Regions from separate parts of the Lysobacter sp. SCRH-1R genome, predicted to be linked through region 3. Evidence: predicted binding sites of a transcription regulator. Region 3 holds the regulator's gene; each other region holds the start of a gene.
The links. Region 3 encodes HrcA, which represses chaperone genes, less so after heat shock. Its sites were predicted from a motif close to TTNGCACTCNNNNNNNNNGAGTGCNAA; they were not measured.
Positions count from the first base shown of each region.

Region 1: a site for HrcA is predicted at 1,574-1,600, ahead of rpoH (RNA polymerase sigma factor RpoH). Genes of this name have one in related genera too.
Region 2: a site for HrcA is predicted at 1,920-1,946, ahead of groES (co-chaperone GroES). Genes of this name have one in related genera too.

Region 1 is NZ_CM173227.1:197,583-200,724, reverse strand. It holds gene AC3ANK_RS00880 (NAD(P)/FAD-dependent oxidoreductase) at 1-83, shown strand, start outside; gene AC3ANK_RS00875 (DUF1203 domain-containing protein) at 87-551, opposite strand; gene rpoH (RNA polymerase sigma factor RpoH) at 688-1,563, opposite strand; gene ung (uracil-DNA glycosylase) at 1,858-2,580, opposite strand; gene AC3ANK_RS00860 (response regulator) at 2,577-3,142, opposite strand, start outside.
Region 2 is NZ_CM173227.1:3,561,099-3,564,240, forward strand. It holds gene groL (chaperonin GroEL) at 1-1,434, opposite strand, end outside; gene groES (co-chaperone GroES) at 1,571-1,858, opposite strand; gene AC3ANK_RS16275 (helix-turn-helix domain-containing protein) at 2,407-2,814, shown strand; gene AC3ANK_RS16280 (hypothetical protein) at 2,819-3,142, opposite strand, start outside.
Region 3 is NZ_CM173227.1:2,306,164-2,309,305, forward strand. It holds gene grpE (nucleotide exchange factor GrpE) at 1-32, opposite strand, end outside; gene hrcA (heat-inducible transcriptional repressor HrcA) at 228-1,280, opposite strand; gene recN (DNA repair protein RecN) at 1,453-3,120, shown strand.

The DNA of each region.
Region 1 (3,142 bases), 2.0 Mb from region 3:
TGCTCAATTGGGCATGGTCGTACTGGAGCTACCAGCGGCACGCCCGGATCATCCTCGGCCGCGACGCACCGCCGCCGGGCTGATGTTCATGCACGCGTGACGCGGCACGCGTAGCAGCCGTAACGCGCGAAGTGCACGTGCAGGTAGCCGACGTCGGCGCGATCGAAGAAGCGCACGATGAGCGATTCAATCGCCGCGCCTTCGACGACGTCGGCGATGCGCATCATGCCGTCGTCGCCGTAGGCGCGGATCGAGAGCGGGCGGCGGCGCAGTTGTTCGGGAACTTCGCCGATGGCCGGCGTCGTGTCCGTTGCGTTCTCGCGCACGAAGATCGGGCCGGATGCGCGGTACGGCGTGGCGACGGTATGGTGCTCGTACGGCAACAGCGCCAGGCGTTCGCCCGGCTCCGCATCGCGCAGGCTCACGCGACAGGGAAACGATGCGGCCTGGTCGGCGACGACGCGGCGGATGTCGCGCGCGGCGAGTTCGTCGTCGGTGAGCGCGAACAGCGGCGCGAACCGGGCAGCGGGCAGTGCGTGGATGCGGAACATGACGGGCTCCTGTTGGATGCCGTCATGCTCGCCGCGACGCGCGGGGTTCGATATCCGATCCTTGCGGCGAGTCGGGGGGCCGCAACGAAGAACGGCCCGGTTTCCCGGGCCGTTTCGCATGCATCGCGTTGCCGACTTACGCCGCGAACAGCGCGCGCATCTTCTTCAGCGCGTTGGCTTCGATCTGGCGGATGCGTTCGGCGCTGACGCCGTACTCGTCGGCCAGTTCCTGCAGCGTGATCTTGCTTTCCGAATCCAGCCAGCGGCGCTTGACGATGTCGCGCGAGCGCTGGTCCAGGCCCGACAGGCCTTCGCGCAGCAGGGCGAGGTGGTTGTCCTCCTCGTCCTCGCGCTCGTACGCCTGCGAGGGGTCCTCGGCGTCGGCGCGCAGGTAGGCGACCGGCGACGGCGGCGCGTTGTCGTCGTCCTCGTCCGGCGCATCGAAGCCGATGTCGCGGCCCGACAGGCGCGATTCCATCTCCAGCACTTCGCGCTCGGACACGTTGAGGTCCTGCGCGACGGCGCGGACTTCCTCGGCGTTCATCCAGCCCAGGCGGGTCTTGGACTTGCGCAGGTTGAAGAACAGCTTGCGCTGCGCCTTGGTCGTGGCGACCTTCACGATGCGCCAGTTCTTCAGGATGAACTCGTGCATCTCGGCGCGGATCCAGTGCACCGCGAAGGACACCAGGCGCACGCCCTGGTCGGGGTCGAAACGCTTGACCGCCTTCATCAGGCCGATGTTGCCTTCCTGGATGAGGTCGCCCATCTGCAGTCCGTAGCCGTTGTAGCCACGGGCCACGTGGACGACGAAGCGCAGGTGGGAATGCACCAGCTCACGGGCGGCGTCGAGGTCCTCTTCGTCGCGGAAGCGGCGCGCCAGGGCCTGTTCGTCCTCGGCGGTGAGCACCGGGATGCGGTGCACGGCGTTGACGTAGGCATCCAGCGAACCGAGCGCGCTCGGCACCGGGAGGTTGTTGGAGACCAGCGGGAGGGACAGGGTGTTCTGGGTCATGGGGGGCATCTTAGCAGTCGATATGGTGGTCTGCTAAAGGTCGAAAGGGCCTCAGTGTTTCATGGATGGGATAAAGCGAGGAACGAGCCAGGACGGAACGAGAAGTGAGAGGAAGCGGCGTCGCTTCGCGTCTTGTTGGCTTGCAAATCAATCATTTGCGCCGTGAGCGGGGCGTCGGGACCACGTGACCGCACGCCCGTGGCACGGGCCATTCATAGACCGGAACGGGGCCGGAAAGTTCACGCGAACGAACGCCGGGCCGCCCGGGCCCCGATGAGCCCGCCCAGCCCGCGTTCAGACCGGCAGCGCGGCCCGGCCAGGGAGCGACCAGTCGATCGGCGTCTTGCCATGGCGGGCGAGGTACTCGTTGGCGGCCGAGAAATGGCCCGAGCCGATGAAGCCCCGATGCGCCGAAAGCGGGGAGGGATGCGGCGCCTTCAGCACCTTGTGGCGGCGCGGGTCGATGACCTTGCCCTTCGCCTGCGCGTAGCTGCCCCAGAGCATGAACACCAGGCCCTCGCGCTCGCGGTTGAGCACGTCGACCACGTGGTCGGTGAAGCCTTCCCAGCCCTTGCCCTGGTGGGCCCCGGCCCGGCCTTCCTCCACCGTCAGCACGGCGTTGAGCATCAGCACGCCCTGCCGCGCCCACGGCAGCAGGCAGCCGTGGTCCGGCCGCGGGAGGCCGAGGTCGCGCTGGATCTCCTTGAAGATGTTGTCCAGCGACGGCGGCACCGCTACGCCGGGCTGCACCGAGAAACACAGGCCGTGCGCCTGGCCGATGCCGTGGTACGGGTCCTGGCCGAGGATGACGACCTTGACCTCGTCGAGCGGCGTCGCGTCGAAGGCCGCGAAGATGTCCGGTCCCGGCGGGAAGATCCGCGCGCCGGCCGCCTTGCGTTCGCGCAGGAAGGACGCGAGCTCCCGCATGTCCGGCCGCTGCAGGTAGTCTCCGATCCTCGCCTTCCACGACGGGTCCAGCCGGACGCGGTCGTGGCTGCTGTCCGCCGCCTCGTTCATGCGTCCAGCGCCGCCTGCTCCGGCAGTCGCGCCAGGCGCAGCTGGAACAGCGTCTTCGTCACCAGCAGGCGTTCCTCGATCGGCTTGAGCACCAGATCGTTCGCGCCCGCGCGGATCAGTGCGCTCTGGTTGTCGGCGTTGCCGTCGCCGGTCATCACCAGCACCGGCAGGCGACGCTTGCCGTGGCCGTAGTCCTCGCGCAGGCGGGCGAGCAGGTCGTTGCCGCCCAGTGCGCCCTTCAGGTAGACGTCGGTCAGCACGAGATCGCAGCCGATGTCGTCCTGTCCACGGTGCGTTTCCAGGTAGTCCAGCGCCTCTTCCACGCCGACGAAGTGCAGCACGGTCAGGCCGTGGCGTTCGAGCATGCGCTTGGTCGCCAGGGCGACGACCTTGCTGTCCTCGACGTAGAGCACGCGCGCGCCCGGGATCGGCTGCGGCTGCACGTAGCCGCGGATGAACGCCGCCAGCGCGGTGTGGCCGAGCGATTTGTCGAAGTAGTCGGTGACGTCTTCGGTGAAGCGGCGCGATTCCAGGTGCGACTGCGCATCGCCGGAGACGACGA
Region 2 (3,142 bases), 1.3 Mb from region 3:
GTAGCCGAACGCGCCCTTGCCTTCGATGACCTTGTTGAGGATGACCGAGGGCTCTTCGCCGGCGTTGGTCACGATCTCGCGCAGCGGCGCTTCCATCGCACGCAGCGCGATCTGGATGCCGTGGTTCTGGTCTTCGTTGGCGCCCTTCAGGCCCGAGATGGCGGCCTTGGCGCGCAGCAGCGCGACGCCGCCGCCCGGGACGATGCCTTCTTCCACGGCAGCGCGGGTGGCGTGCAGCGCGTCTTCGACGCGGGCCTTCTTTTCCTTCATCTCGACTTCGGTCGCGGCGCCGACCTTGATGACGGCCACGCCGCCGGCCAGCTTCGCCACGCGCTCCTGCAGCTTCTCGCGGTCGTAGTCGGAGGAGGTCTCCTCGATCTGCGCCTTGATCTGCTTGATGCGGCCTTCGATGCCCGAGGCTTCGCCGGCGCCGTCGATGATGGTGGTGTTCTCCTTGGAGACCTGCACCTTCTTCGCGCGGCCGAGGTCCTTGATGGTGGCCTTGTCCAGCTGCAGGCCGACTTCCTCGGAGATCACGGTGCCGCCGGTCAGGATAGCCATGTCTTCCAGCATCGCCTTGCGACGGTCGCCGAAGCCCGGGGCCTTCACGGCGCAGACCTTCACGATGCCGCGGATGGTGTTGACGACCAGCGTCGCCAGCGCTTCGCCTTCGACTTCCTCGGCGATGATCAGCAGCGGCTTGCCGGCCTTCGCGACGCCTTCCAGCACCGGCAGCAGGTCGCGGACGTTGGAGATCTTCTTGTCGTGCAGCAGGATGAACGGATCGTCCAGTTCGGCCTGCATCGACTGCTGGTTGTTGATGAAGTACGGCGACAGGTAGCCGCGGTCGAACTGCATGCCCTCGACGACGTCGAGTTCGTTCTCGAGGCCCGAGCCGTCTTCGACGGTGATCACGCCTTCCTTGCCGACCTTGTCCATCGCCTGCGCGATGAGGTCGCCGATGTTGGTGTCGCTGTTGGCCGAGATCGCGCCGACCTGGGCGATTTCCTTCGAGGTCGAGGACGGCTTGCTGATCTTCTTCAGCTCGCCGACGGCCTCGGTCACGGCCTTGTCGATGCCGCGCTTGAGGTCCATCGGGTTCATGCCGGCGGCGACGGCCTTCATGCCTTCGCGGATCAGCGCCTGCGCCAGCACGGTGGCGGTGGTGGTGCCGTCACCGGCGTTGTCGGAGGTCTTGGAAGCGACTTCCTTCACCATCTGCGCGCCCATGTTCTCGAACTTGTCGGCAAGCTCGATTTCCTTCGCGACGGACACGCCGTCCTTGGTGATGGTCGGGGCGCCGAAGCTCTTCTCGAGCACGACGTTGCGGCCCTTCGGGCCGAGGGTTGCCTTGACGGCATTGGCGAGGATGTTGACGCCGCGCACCATCTTGACGCGCGCGTCCTCACCGAAACGGATTTCCTTGGCTGCCATGGTTCTTAACTCCGGGATTCGTGATTCGTGAATTGTGATTCGTGAAAGCGACAACCGTGGGCTTCGTGATGCGGTAGGGATTCGTCAGCGCGTGGCGCTCTTTCGAATCACCAATCCCGAATCACGAATCACGGTTTCAGCCGAGCACGGCGAAGATGTCGTCTTCCTTCACCACCAGGTATTCGGTGCCGTCGAGCTTCACTTCGGTGCCGCTGTACTTGCCGAACAGCACCTTGTCGCCGGCCTTGACCTTCGGGGCGCGCACGTTGCCGTTGTCGAACACCTTGCCCTCGCCCACGGCGACGACTTCGCCCTTGATCGGCTTCTCGGTGGCCGAGTCCGGAATCACGATGCCGCCGGCGGACATCTTTTCTTCTTCCATGCGCTTGATGACCACGCGGTCGTAGAGCGGCTTGATATTCATGGCGACTGAAACCTCCGAAGAGTTCGTAAGTGGTTGATACAACGGAAAAAGTGACGGAATTTTAGCAGTCGCCCACGACGAGTGCCAAGGTCGCGGGCAAACAGAACCCGGCGAACCGGGATGCGGGGGAGATGGGGTGGCGGCGGAACCTTTCAAGGCCTGCGCGATGCATTGACGCATATCGCGAGGCTTCCGGCGCAAACGCGGGATGCGGGCGAACCCGGCAATCGCGCCGGGTTCGACGCGCCCAAAAAGAAAGAGCGCGTCCCGTGGAACGCGCCCTTTGGTATCGGAGTTGCCGTCCTGGCCCGGCGCCATCCCTGCGCACGTGCTCCGAACCGACGCCTGACACGGCGCACGTGAATGGTGTGCAGTTCGTCGCGTTCGAGCCAGAGGCGAGGTGGCCCAGCCTGCTGACCAGCGGTAGCCGCCTTGGCGCATTCTTTGGCAGAATCTGCGATCCGAGCGTGCTCCTCGTGGCGACGACGCTACCGTCAGCGCACAGCTTGGTGTGTATGTCGTTCACCTTGTGACCATCGGTAGCCAACATGACGCCCCAGCAGCGCATCCGTCTTGCCCGTCGCCACGCCGGCCTTTCGCAGGCCGCGCTGGGGTCGAAAGTGGGCGTGCAGCGAAGCGCCGTCGGCCATTGGGAAGCGACGCGCGGCAAGTTCCCCAGCGTGGCTCATTTGCGCGAGATCGCGCTGGTCACCGGGGTGCAGTTCGAATGGCTGGCGACCGGGCGCGGCAACATGAGCCTGTCGGCCGACACGGCGCTCGATTCGGTCGCGGCGGCCGACGCGATGCTGGTGGAGGACCCGCTGGAGCTGCGGCTGCTCACCGCGTTCCGCGCGGCGCCGACGCGTTCCAAGGCGCCGCTGGTGGAAGTGGTCGAACAACTGGCCGAGCTGCGCACCGGCCGTCCGCGCACCGCGGCGAAGGCGGCGGGCGCGTAAGGGCTCAGCCGCCGGCCATGCGCCGGATCGCCGCGGGCGGCAGCGCCGCGCAATCGGCGGCGGGAGCGAAGGCGGCGGTCGCGGTCTCGTCGCCCTGCACGAGTTGCAGCCGCCCGGCCGTCAGTGGCGCGGCGAGCACGGCGGTCCACACCGCGCGGATCGTGCCCTGCATCGGCGGTTCGGCCTGGGGCGCGCCCTTGGCGTCGATGTAGACCAGGTCATGGCCGGACGACACCAGCGGCTCGCCGGTCTCCACGTCGATCACGCGCAGGTTCGCCGGATCGCTCCAGCAGTCCATGGCGTTCTCGCAACTCAGGTCCAGGAGCAG
Region 3 (3,142 bases):
TTGGGTTCGCCGGAAGGTGTGCTAGCGGTCATGCGGTGCTCCATCCCTGCGCCAGGGGCGCTCAAACTTGCTGGAATTCAAGGTCTTGCAACCGCGCTCGAAGGCGCGTCAGGCCAGCAATGGGGCCGTCCCAACGGGTTTCAAGACAGCACATGGAAGACGAATGCGGCGGCGGGCGCCGGCCAGCCGCCGGCCCCGGCCCGGGAACCGGCCTGTTTCCAGCGCGTTTACTGATCCGGATGCAGCGCCGCCCCGAGCGCATCGGCGGCGGCCTGCACGACGGGGATCACCCGGTCGTAGGCCATGCGGGTGGGCCCGATCACGCCCAGCACGCCCAGCACCGTGCCGGAGCCGGACGCCACGTAGGGCGCGGTCACCAGCGACATGCCCTCCAGCGGGGCCAGCCCGGTTTCCTCGCCGATGAAGATGCGCACGCCCGGCGCCTGCACGGTGCGTTCGAGCAGCTGGAGGATCTCCCGCTTGCGCGAGAAGGCTTCGAACAGCTCGCGCAGGCGGTCCAGGTCGGCCAGTTCCTGCACGCCCATCAGGCGGGTCTGGCCCGCCAGCACCATGTCGTCGCCGCCGGGCGCGAGCGCCTGTTCGGCCAGCTCGACCGATTGCGCCAGCAGCAGCTGCATCTCGTCCTGCGCGCTGCGCAGCTCGCGAACCAGCGTGGCGCGGATGTCGGCCACGGTGCGCCCGGCGAAATGCGCGTTGAGATAGTTCGCCACACGCTCCAGTTCGCCGCTATCGAACGGACGCCGCGTGGCGACGATGCGGTTCTGCACCTCGTTGTCGGCGAACACCAGGATCGCCAGCACGCGCGAGCCGTCCAGCGGCACGAAGTCGATGCGCCGGAACGCGAACTGCTCGCGCCGCGGCACGCTGACCACGCCGACGAAATGGGTCATCGCCGACAGCAGCTCCGACGCGCTGCCCAGCAGCGCCTGCGTACCGGAGCCGGCGGGCAGCTCGCCGCGCAGCCGCGCGACGTCGGTCTCCGGCAGCGGGCGCACCTGCAGCAACGAATCGACGAACAGCCGGTAACCCTGCGGCGTCGGCACCCTTCCGGCGGAGGCATGCGGCGCGCTGAGCAGGCCTGCGTCCTCCAGGTCGGCCAGGATGTTGCGGATCGTCGCCGGACTCACGTCCAGCCCCGCGTGGCGGGCCAGCGTCTGCGACCCGATCGGCTCGCCGCTGCGGATGTAGCGGCCGATCAGGGTGCGCAGCAACTGGCGTGCGCGCGGGTCGAGGCTGGGATCGGCGGGTTTGCGGCTCATGTCGGCGATATATGACGGCTGGGTACGGGGCGCAAGTCGGGACGCTACGGAGCCCGCCATCCCGAGCCACAGGCGGCCACCAGCGCACGAACGGAACCCGGTCGCGATCTCCACCCGTGAGACGCCCCACCGCTATCAAGCCGCAACCCACACAGGGCACAATCGCGCTCCGATGCTCGTCCACCTGTCCCTCAAGCAATTCGCCGTCGTCACCGAAGCCGAACTGGCCTTCGGTCCCGGCCTGACCGTCATCTCCGGCGAAACCGGCGCGGGCAAGTCGCTGCTGGTCGACGCGCTGGGCCTGATCTCCGGCCTGCGCGCCGACAGCGGCGTGGTGCGCCACGGCGCCGATCGCGCCGAGCTGGTCGCCGAGTTCGCCCTCGACGACGTTCCGCAAGCCGCCGCCTGGCTGCGCGAGAACGAACTCGACGAGGACGACAGCTGCCAGATCCGCCGCGTGATCCGCGCCGACGGCGGTTCGCGCGCGTGGGTGAACGGCCGGCCGGTGACGCTGGGCCAGCTCGGCGAACTGGCGGCGCTGCTGGTGGAAATCCACGGCCAGCACGAACACCAGGCCCTGCTCTCGCGCCCGAGCCAGCTCGCCCTGCTCGACGCCTTCGGCCGCACCGAGGCCGAACGCCGCGCGGTGGAAGTCGCCGCCGCCCGCTGGAGCGCGCTGCTCGCCGAGCGCGACACGCTGCTCGCGCAGGGCGACGTCTCCGACCGCATCGACTGGCTGGAACACCAGCACGCCGAACTCGATCGCGAAGACCTCTCGCCGGACGCCATCGACCGCCTGCAGGCCGACCATCGCCGCCATGCGCACGCCGCCGGGCTGATCGCCGCCTGCGACGGCGCGTTCGCGCAGCTCGGCGGCGACGACGGCCCCTCGCTTTCGCGCACGCTGCAGCACGTGCGTTCGGACCTCGCCCGCGTGGCCGAACACGAGCCGCGGCTGGGCGAAGTCGATGCGATGCTCGACGCCGCCACGATCCAGATCGACGAAGCGCTCGCCCTGCTCGACCGCGTGCGCAGCGACCTGGACCTCGATCCCGCCGCGTTCGACTCGCTCGAACACCGCCTGGGCCGCCTGCACGAACTGGCGCGCAAGCATCGCGTCGCGCCCGAGCAGCTCGCCGCGCAGCGCGACGCGATCGCCGCCGAACTCGACACCCTGCGCGGCGCCGGCGTGCGCCTGGCGAAGCTGGATGGCGAGATCGACGCCGCCGGCCACGCATGGCGCGAGGTCGCGCAGGTGTTGAGCGCGCGTCGTCGCGAGGCGGCGGCGCATCTGTCGTCGAGCACGAGCGCGCTGATCGGCGAACTCGGCATGGGCGGCGGCCGGTTCGATGTCGAACTGGAACCGCTCGACACCGGACGCCCCGACCCGCAGGGCGCCGAGCGCGTGGAATTCATGGTCGCCGCCAACCCCGGACAGCCGGCGCGTCCGCTGCGCAAGGTGGCGTCGGGCGGCGAACTCTCGCGCATCTCGCTGGCGATCGAAGTCGCTGCGCTGGGGCTGGATGCCGTGGCAACGATGGTGTTCGACGAAGTCGACACCGGCATCGGTGGCGCCGTGGCGGAGATCGTCGGACAGAAGCTGCGCGCCCTGGGCGCCAGCCGGCAGGTCCTCTGCGTGACCCATCTGCCGCAGGTCGCGGCGCAGGGCCACGCGCACTACCGCGTCAGCAAGGCCAAGAGCGAAGGCGTCACCCAGAGCGCGGTGCAGTTGCTGAAGGCGAAGGAACGCGAGGAAGAGCTCGCGCGCATGCTCGGCGGCGTGGAACTCACGCGCGAGGCGCGCGCGGCGGCGAAGCGGTTGCTGGCCGACGTGGGGTGAGGAGCCGGGACCCGGGATTCGG